DNA from 2 places in the Halobacillus sp. SY10 genome. Region 2 is predicted to be linked to the other one. Evidence: a T-box and tRNA genes for the amino acid it is inferred to sense, from the RefSeq annotation. Region 2 holds a T-box; the other holds one or more tRNA genes.

Region 1 (4,413 bases), 1.4 Mb from region 2:
GTTCTAAGGGCCGTGAAGTCAGACCGTAAGGACTGGTGGAGCGCTTAGAAGTGAGAATGCCGGTATGAGTAGCGAAAAAAGAGTGAGAATCTCTTTCACCGAATGCCTAAGGTTTCCTGAGGAAGGCTCGTCCTCTCAGGGTTAGTCGGGACCTAAGCCGAGGCCGAAAGGCGTAGGCGATGGACAACAGGTTGATATTCCTGTACCACCTCCTTTCCGTTTGAACGACGGGGGGACGCAGGAGGATAAGGAGAGCGCGCCACTGGATGTGCGCGTCCAAGCAGTGAGACGGTCGGATAGGCAAATCCGTCCGGCAACGTCAAGCTGTGATGGGGAGGGAAATAGAGTACCGAAGCTCCTGAGTTCACACTGCCAAGAAAATCCTCTAGTGAGGAAAGAGGTGCCCGTACCGCAAACCGACACAGGTAGGCGAGGAGAGGATCCTAAGGTGAGCGGGAGAACTCTCGTTAAGGAACTCGGCAAAATGACCCCGTAACTTCGGGAGAAGGGGTGCTCCTCTGCCGAGGAGCCGCAGTGAAAAGGCCCAAGCGACTGTTTACCAAAAACACAGGTCTCTGCGAAGCCGTAAGGCGAAGTATAGGGGCTGACACCTGCCCGGTGCTGGAAGGTTAAGGGGATGCGTTAGCTTATGCGAAGCGTTGAACCGAAGCCCCAGTAAACGGCGGCCGTAACTATAACGGTCCTAAGGTAGCGAAATTCCTTGTCGGGTAAGTTCCGACCCGCACGAAAGGTGCAACGACTTGGGCACTGTCTCAACGAGAGACCCGGTGAAATTATACTATGTGTGAAGATGCACATTACCCGCGACAGGACGGAAAGACCCCGTGGAGCTTTACTGTAGCCTGATATTGAATGTTGGTACAGCTTGTACAGGATAGGTAGGAGCCTTAGAAGCCGGAGCGCTAGCTTCGGTGGAGGCGCTGGTGGGATACTACCCTGGCTGTACGGACATTCTAACCCAGGACCGTGATCCGGTCCGGAGACAGTGTCAGGTGGGCAGTTTGACTGGGGCGGTCGCCTCCCAAAAGGTAACGGAGGCGCCCAAAGGTTCCCTCAGAATGGTTGGAAATCATTCGCAGAGTGTAAAGGCACAAGGGAGCTTGACTGCGAGACCTACAAGTCGAGCAGGGACGAAAGTCGGGCTTAGTGATCCGGCGGTTCCGCATGGAAGGGCCGTCGCTCAACGGATAAAAGCTACCCCGGGGATAACAGGCTTATCTCCCCCAAGAGTCCACATCGACGGGGAGGTTTGGCACCTCGATGTCGGCTCATCGCATCCTGGGGCTGTAGTCGGTCCCAAGGGTTGGGCTGTTCGCCCATTAAAGCGGTACGCGAGCTGGGTTCAGAACGTCGTGAGACAGTTCGGTCCCTATCCGTCGTGGGCGTTGGAAATTTGAAAGGAGCTGTCCTTAGTACGAGAGGACCGGGATGGACACACCGCTGGTGTACCAGTTGTTCCGCCAGGAGCATCGCTGGGTAGCTACGTGTGGTCGGGATAAGTGCTGAAAGCATCTAAGCATGAAGCCCCCCTTGAGATGAGATTTCCCTTTGCTTTAAGCAAATAAGATCCCTCAGAGACGATGAGGTTGATAGGTCCGAGGTGGAAGCGTGGTGACACGTGGAGCTGACGGATACTAATGGATCGATGACTTATCTATCTGATGAAAATCATTCGTGAAAAGATCGTCCTTTTTCAAACAAGATGTTTCCTTATCCAGTTTTGAGGGTTCACCTCAAACTTTATATTGATGTGGTGGTGAAGGCGAAGAGGTCACACCTGTTCCCATGCCGAACACAGCAGTTAAGCTCTTCAGCGCCGATGGTAGTCGGGTTTACCCCCGTGAGAGTAGGACGCCGCCACATTGATTCTCTTTCCTTATTAATGCTTTTGATGAATGAACATTATTCCAACGTAGCTCAGTGGTAGAGCAATCGGCTGTTAACCGATCGGTCGTAGGTTCGAATCCTACCGTTGGAGCCACTTGCTTCCATAGCTCAGTGGTAGAGCACTTCCATGGTAAGGAAGGGGTCGCCGGTTCAAATCCGGCTGGAAGCTCTGAGAAACGATCAAACACATGGCCCGTTGGTCAAGTGGTTAAGACACCGCCCTTTCACGGCGGTAACACGGGTTCGAATCCCGTACGGGTCACCACTTATCGGAGGATTAGCTCAGCTGGGAGAGCACTTGCCTTACAAGCAAGGGGTCGCAGGTTCGAACCCTGCATCCTCCACCATTAAATTCATAAGCCGGCCTAGCTCAACTGGCAGAGCAACTGATTTGTAATCAGTAGGTTGGGGGTTCAAGTCCTCTGGCCGGCACCACTTATTTAGTCAAAGTGGAGGGATAGCGAAGTTGGCCAAACGCGGCGGACTGTAAATCCGCTCCCATCGGGTTCGTAGGTTCGAGTCCTACTCCCTCCACCATTTATTTCATTGACTATAACGGCTGACATCCATGATCAGCTATTTTTTATGAAAATAAACATTTCTTGTATAATGATCTTTAGATGGTAAATACTATTTTTGTAACTGTTGGGCCATAGCCAAGCGGTAAGGCAACGGTTTTTGGTACCGTCATGCGCTGGTTCGAATCCAGCTGGCCCAGCCATTTTCTTAAGATGTTATACTGGATATTATTATATGAGTCATTAGCTCAGCTGGTAGAGAAGCCGTAATCATCATTGAATTTTCTTCATTGTAGGCTTTGCGAGGAGCGTATGCTTCACCGATAAATCTATCAACGTGACGAGCACACTGCTTATAAAATAATGAGCATTATTTTTCATACGAGCCATTAGCTCAGCTGGTAGAGCATCTGACTTTTAATCAGAGGGTCGAAGGTTCGAATCCTTCATGGCTCATCTTTCATTTTCATATGCGGGAGTAGTTCAGTGGTAGAACACCACCTTGCCAAGGTGGGGGTCGCGGGTTCGAATCCCGTCTCCCGCTCCATACGGGGCCTTAGCTCAGCTGGGAGAGCGCCTGCTTTGCACGCAGGAGGTCAGCGGTTCGATCCCGCTAGGCTCCACTCTATGAACCTGACATCAACAGTTGATGTCAGGTTTTTTATGTTCTTTTCCTATTGCATCCAGGATTTTTTGATGTCCCAAAGAAAATCTCTAATGGTTTTCGAGCCATTGATTAAAAGTTATTGAGATTCTCATTTGTTTTTGATGTTCATCGAATTTTGTAACGCTGCTCTCGATGAACAGTCCTTCTTCTATTATATGGAAAAAGGTTTCAAACCTTGTAAACATGCATGATTACATACGTTTTCATACTGTTTCCCGTATATATATGCACAAACATGTCCAGTTGAGTCATAACGGGAAAAACGGATACAATTATAGTAGAGAAAAAAGGAGGAACTTTGATGAATAAACAGCTTTCAGTTATCGGTGTACCTATGGACCTTGGACAGATGCGCCGAGGCGTGGATATGGGACCAAGTGCTATTCGTTATGCGGGTATGGTTGAACGTCTAGAGCAATTGAAATATAACATTGAAGATCTAGGGGACATTGAGATTCCTCGTCCAAAACAAAATACAGATGAGAAAGAAGATAATTTACGTAACTTGAATGAAATTGCTGAGGGAAGTCGTCGTCTTGCAAAGGCGGTTGATGAAGTAGTAGAAAATAAACGTTTTCCACTTGTCCTTGGGGGAGATCATAGTATTGCTATGGGGACTCTTGCAGGAGTTGCCAAACATTATGAAAACCTTGGTGTCATCTGGTATGATGCTCACGGCGATTTGAATACTGCCGACAGCTCGCCTTCCGGTAACATTCATGGGATGCCACTTGCTGTAAGCTTAGGAATCGGCCATGAGAAACTGACGAGTATCCATGATTATGAACCAAAGATTAAACCAGAAAATATTGTGATTATCGGAGCCCGTTCTCTAGATGAAGGAGAAAGAGTGCTTATTGAAGAGAAGGGCATCAAAGTCTATACGATGCACGAAGTTGACCGTATGGGCATGACGCAAGTGATGGAAGAGACAGTGGATTATTTGAAAGATCGTACCGATGGGGTGCATTTAAGCTTAGACCTTGATGGTCTGGATCCTAATGAAGCTCCTGGCGTAGGAACACCTGTAATGGGTGGCTTAAGCTACCGTGAGAGCCATCTAGCAATGGAGATGCTTCATCAGTCAGAGATGATTACATCTGCGGAATTCGTAGAAGTAAACCCGATTCTCGATGAAAAAAATAAAACCGCTAGCGTAGCGGTAGGTTTGATGGGTTCTCTATTTGGTGAGAGCTTGAAATAAATGCACAATTCTAGCAGTAACCCGCTTTTTGTAAGGTGGGTTGCTGTTTTTTATATGTTATTTCATCATATTCATTTAACAAGCGATCTAATTTCACACTCACTCGTATGACTTCC
Region 2 (4,413 bases):
TGAAAATTATAGAACTGAAGATGATTCAGGGATCCCTTCCCCTCACTATCACCTAGAGTTCTTATTTCAAATATCGTGAAATATAATGATTACAGTGTTTTCATTATCATCTAACCAATTCCCTATCATCATTTTTTATTTCGATCCCCTTGACTTCCATCCCTAATAAGATTACAATATTCGTTGTGTAAAATAAATGGCAGCCTATGTGAACCACCATTGTCATCATTTTGTTCCTCTATTTGAGGTGCATCGTGTAACTCTCTGCTGCTGGGGCGAAGGTGCATGAAAACATAATGAGCAATGATCGAAGGGACACACTGTTTTTATTTTATGCAAAATAAAATAAAAAGGAGGAAATTCCTATGGCACGTTATACAGGTCCAACCTGGAAAAAATCACGTCGTTATGGTATTTCTTTAAGCGGAACTGGTAAGGAGCTTGAAAAGCGCCCTTACGCTCCTGGACAACATGGTCCAAACCAACGTAAAAAACTATCCGAATTCGGTCTTCAACTACAAGAGAAGCAGAAGCTTCGTTTCATGTACGGTTTGACTGAGCGTCAATTCCGTCGCTTGTTTGAAGAAGCGGGTAACATGAAGGGGATCCACGGTGAAAACTTCATGATCCTACTTGAATCCCGTTTGGATAACCTTGTTTACCGTCTAGGTCTAGCTCGTACGCGCAACCAAGCTCGTCAGCTAGTTACTCACGGTCACGTTACTGTAGATGGCGGTCGCGTTGATATCCCATCTTACCGCGTAGCTCCTGGTCAAGCGATCAGCCTTCGTGAAAAATCTCAAAAGCTTAACGTCGTAGAAGAAGCAATCGAAGTTAATAACTTCGTACCAGAATATCTTACTTTCGACGAAGACAAGCGTGAAGGAACGTACACTCGTTTCCCTGAGCGTTCTGAGCTTCCTTCTGAAATCAACGAAGCTCTTATCGTTGAATTCTACTCTCGTTAATCTCTGCTTTAGCAGAATTACGACAAAAACGCCTTTGGAATGTTACTCACATTTCAAAGGCGTTTTTATTATTGTCAGGACAGAAAATAAAATACCGGAAAAGCTGGTATTCTCACCATAAACATAGAGGCAGACCGAAGTGGTCTGCCTCTTACTTTTATTATTGGAACTTAACCAAGAAGTACTTTTTCTTTCCGCGACGGATAATGGTAAAGCGATCCTCGATGCGATCTTCCTCACCAATCGTATGTTTAAGATCTTGGTTACGTTCTCCGTTAATATAAACAGCACCATTTCCGATATCCTCACGTGCCTGACGCTTGGAAGAGGAAATGCCAGCATTTACAAGAAGGTCCAACAGCTGTGGCTCTTTTTCTTCAGACTTGTAAGTCGGAACATCTTTGAAGCCTTGCTCAATTTCTGCACCTGATAATGTCTTGATATCTCCGCTGAATAAAGCAGCAGATATGCGCTCCGCCTGTTTCAATGCTTCCTCGTCATGGACGAGCTTTGTCATTTCTTCAGCTAGACGGCGTTGAGCCACACGTTTTTCTGGTTGAGTTTCTACTTCTTTTTCTAGTTCTGAAATTTCTTCCAAGCTTAAGAACGTGAAATACTTCAAGAAGCGAATCACATCACGATCATCCGCGTTGATCCAGAACTGATAGAATTCGTAAGGGGACGTTTTCTCAGGATCTAGCCAGATCGCTCCACCAGCTGTCTTCCCGAACTTCGATCCATCCGCTTTCGTAATCAATGGAACAGTCAAACCATAGGCTTCCACTTCTTCTTCTCCTGCAGCAGATCGTCTCAGCAATTCAAGCCCCGCGGTAATGTTCCCCCACTGATCGCTTCCACCGATTTGAAGCGTGCAATTCTCTTTTTGATACAACTGTTGGAAGTCAAGAGACTGCAAGATCATGTAAGAGAATTCTGTATAGCTGATTCCCTGCTCAATACGAGACTCTACAGAATCTTTTGCCAACATATAATTGATTCCAAAATGTTTTCCTGTATCTCGAAGGAAATCAATGATTGTCATTTGTGATAACCACTCATGGTTATTACGTGCTACCGCTGCATTTTCACCTTCATCAAAATTCAGGATTCTCGCCAATTGTTCTTTAATACTTTCACTGTACCCGTGAACAACCTCTGCACTGTTCAGTTGTCTTTCACTTGATCGGCCGCTCGGGTCCCCGATCATGCCTGTACCGCCGCCAACAAGTGCTATAGGACGATGTCCTGCTTGTTGGAACCTTTTCAACATAAGTACTGGAAGCAGATGCCCAATATGAAGACTGTCCGCTGTCGGATCAAACCCACAGTAAAGCGTTACCTGTTCCGTTTCGAGGTGCTTTTTCAATCCTTCTTCGTCTGTCATCTGGTTGATCAAACCACGTTGTTGCAAATCCTTCAAAATATCCATTGGATCACTCCTCAATCTGTTATAAGTAGACTTGTGCTAAGGTCTCAGAGATGAATTTTCTGAAAACAAAAAAAGACCTCACCCCTTGTGAAAAGGGACGAGGTCTCGCGGTACCACCCTTGTTGCACACACGTATGATGTGCCACTCCGATCGATAACGGCATTTCACCGTCTTCTGATTCATACCAGAAGAATGCTCCAGGTCGTAATTCAAAAACAACTGTGTACCGGCTCTCACCCACCGCCGGTTCTCTGAGACAGGGAATTGTTTTTTACTCCAGTCCTTCAACGCACATATATTCATCTACGTATATATTTATCACAACACAATCCAAAAAGCAATAAACCAGGGGTAGAATTATATCCTATATGCCCTGGGTATGTTATAATATTGGTGGATTTTTTAGGAGGTATTATCATGTCTAATAAACCGGAAAACGGGCGAAAAAAGCTGGATATACGCTCTTTATGGCAGAGTGGCACCATCCAGAAAAATGGCCGGATCACCTATGATGTCGTATGGAACGTCATCTTATTTTTTATCATCATCGGTGTTATCGGGTTATTTTTCGCAGGTGGTGTAGGCGCCGGCTATTTTGCTTCTCTTGTGAAAGATGAAGAGGTCAGAAGCGAAGAACAAATGAAAGAAACCATTTATAACTATTCAGAGACCTCGACCATGTTATTCAATGATGGAAAAACAGAGATTGGAGACGTCAGGTCAGATCTCTATCGTGAGGAAGTCCAATTGGAACAGGTCAGTGAAGATTTGAGAAATGCTGTGATTGCTACAGAGGATGAATATTTCGGAGAACACAAAGGTGTGGTTCCTAAAGCGGTCATGCGAGCCGTCGTTCAAGAAGTGACCAACTCCTCCGTAAAAACAGGTGGAAGTACATTGACCCAGCAGCTGGTCAAAAACCAAATCCTGACGAACGAAGTATCGTTTGAACGTAAAGCCAAGGAAATGCTGCTGGCTTTGAGAATTGAAAGATTCTTAGATAAAGATGAGATTCTGGAAGCCTACTTAAACATCGTACCTTTTGGCAGAAATGCGAATGGACAAAATGTGGCAGGCGTACAAACTGCCGCTCAAGGCCTTTTCGGTGTTGATGCCAAAGACTTAACTCTAGCACAATCCGCTTATATTGCAGGATTGCCTCAATCCCCGTTCGGATATACCCCTTTCTATAATGACGGATCTATTAAAGAACCTGAAAATTTAGAAGCGGGAATCGACCGCATGCACGAAGTTCTGGAACGTATGCATGAGGCCGGGTACATCACTCAGGCAGAGTATGATGAGGCGATGAAGTTCCAAATCAATGAAGAAACATTAACAGATCCAAAAGCTACTGTTCTAGGTACTTATCCTGCCATTAACCAGGAAGTGCACAAAAGAGCAAAAGACTTAATAAAAGATCACTTGATGAAGCAGAACGGTCATACAGAAAAAGACCTCTCAGAAGATGAAGCCTTACGTGAGGAATATAACACTATGGCAGAGCGTGAACTTTCTTCCGGTGGTTACCAGATTCATACAACACTAGACAAAGAAGTCTATGACGCCATGCAGAAAGTGAGAGATTCCTATACGGAAGGAAACTGGCCTTGGGGGCAAGAAACGGTCTTGAACAGTGATGGGCAGGAAGAAAAGGTTGACTCTCCTCTTCAGCTGGGGAGTATGATTATCGAAAACTCTACAGGTAAAATTCACGGTTTCATCGGTGGATATGATTTTGAAGAAGAAAATCTCAACCACGCAACCCAAGCCCGCCGCTCGAACGGTAGTACAATGAAGCCGCTCCTTGTATATGGACCGAGTTTTGACATGGGGGCAGCTCAGCCTGGCTCAGTCATTGCAGATGTTCCATACTACTATGATAGCGGGAAAGAAGTTCGTAACTTCTCGAGAAACCATAGAGGTTTTGTTTCTGCGCGTTATGCTCTTGCCCAATCTTATAACGTGCCAGCAGTAAAACAATACAAAAGTATACAATCTCAAGAGCCTGTAGA

The links. A T-box is a leader RNA that pairs with one kind of tRNA and senses whether it is charged. The one in region 2 lies ahead of tyrS (tyrosine--tRNA ligase), so its partner is inferred to be a tRNA-Tyr.
Region 1: it encodes a tRNA-Tyr, which carries the amino acid that the T-box ahead of tyrS (tyrosine--tRNA ligase) is inferred to sense. The anticodon was not compared.

The regions. Positions count from the first base shown of each region.
Region 1 is NZ_CP174345.1:169,837-174,249, forward strand. It holds rRNA gene ACJA3J_RS00950 (23S ribosomal RNA) at 1-1,679, shown strand, start outside; rRNA gene rrf (5S ribosomal RNA) at 1,771-1,884, shown strand; tRNA gene ACJA3J_RS00960 (tRNA-Asn) at 1,928-2,002, shown strand; tRNA gene ACJA3J_RS00965 (tRNA-Thr) at 2,006-2,077, shown strand; tRNA gene ACJA3J_RS00970 (tRNA-Glu) at 2,099-2,173, shown strand; tRNA gene ACJA3J_RS00975 (tRNA-Val) at 2,180-2,255, shown strand; tRNA gene ACJA3J_RS00980 (tRNA-Thr) at 2,268-2,343, shown strand; tRNA gene ACJA3J_RS00985 (tRNA-Tyr) at 2,360-2,445, shown strand; tRNA gene ACJA3J_RS00990 (tRNA-Gln) at 2,555-2,629, shown strand; tRNA gene ACJA3J_RS00995 (tRNA-Lys) at 2,810-2,882, shown strand; tRNA gene ACJA3J_RS01000 (tRNA-Gly) at 2,899-2,973, shown strand; tRNA gene ACJA3J_RS01005 (tRNA-Ala) at 2,977-3,049, shown strand; gene rocF (arginase) at 3,395-4,297, shown strand; gene ACJA3J_RS01015 (aspartyl-phosphate phosphatase Spo0E family protein) at 4,308-4,413, opposite strand, start outside.
Region 2 is NZ_CP174345.1:3,103,957-3,108,369, forward strand. It holds gene rpsD (30S ribosomal protein S4) at 366-968, shown strand; gene tyrS (tyrosine--tRNA ligase) at 1,129-2,397, opposite strand; T-box leader at 2,488-2,695, opposite strand; gene ACJA3J_RS15960 (transglycosylase domain-containing protein) at 2,816-4,413, shown strand, end outside.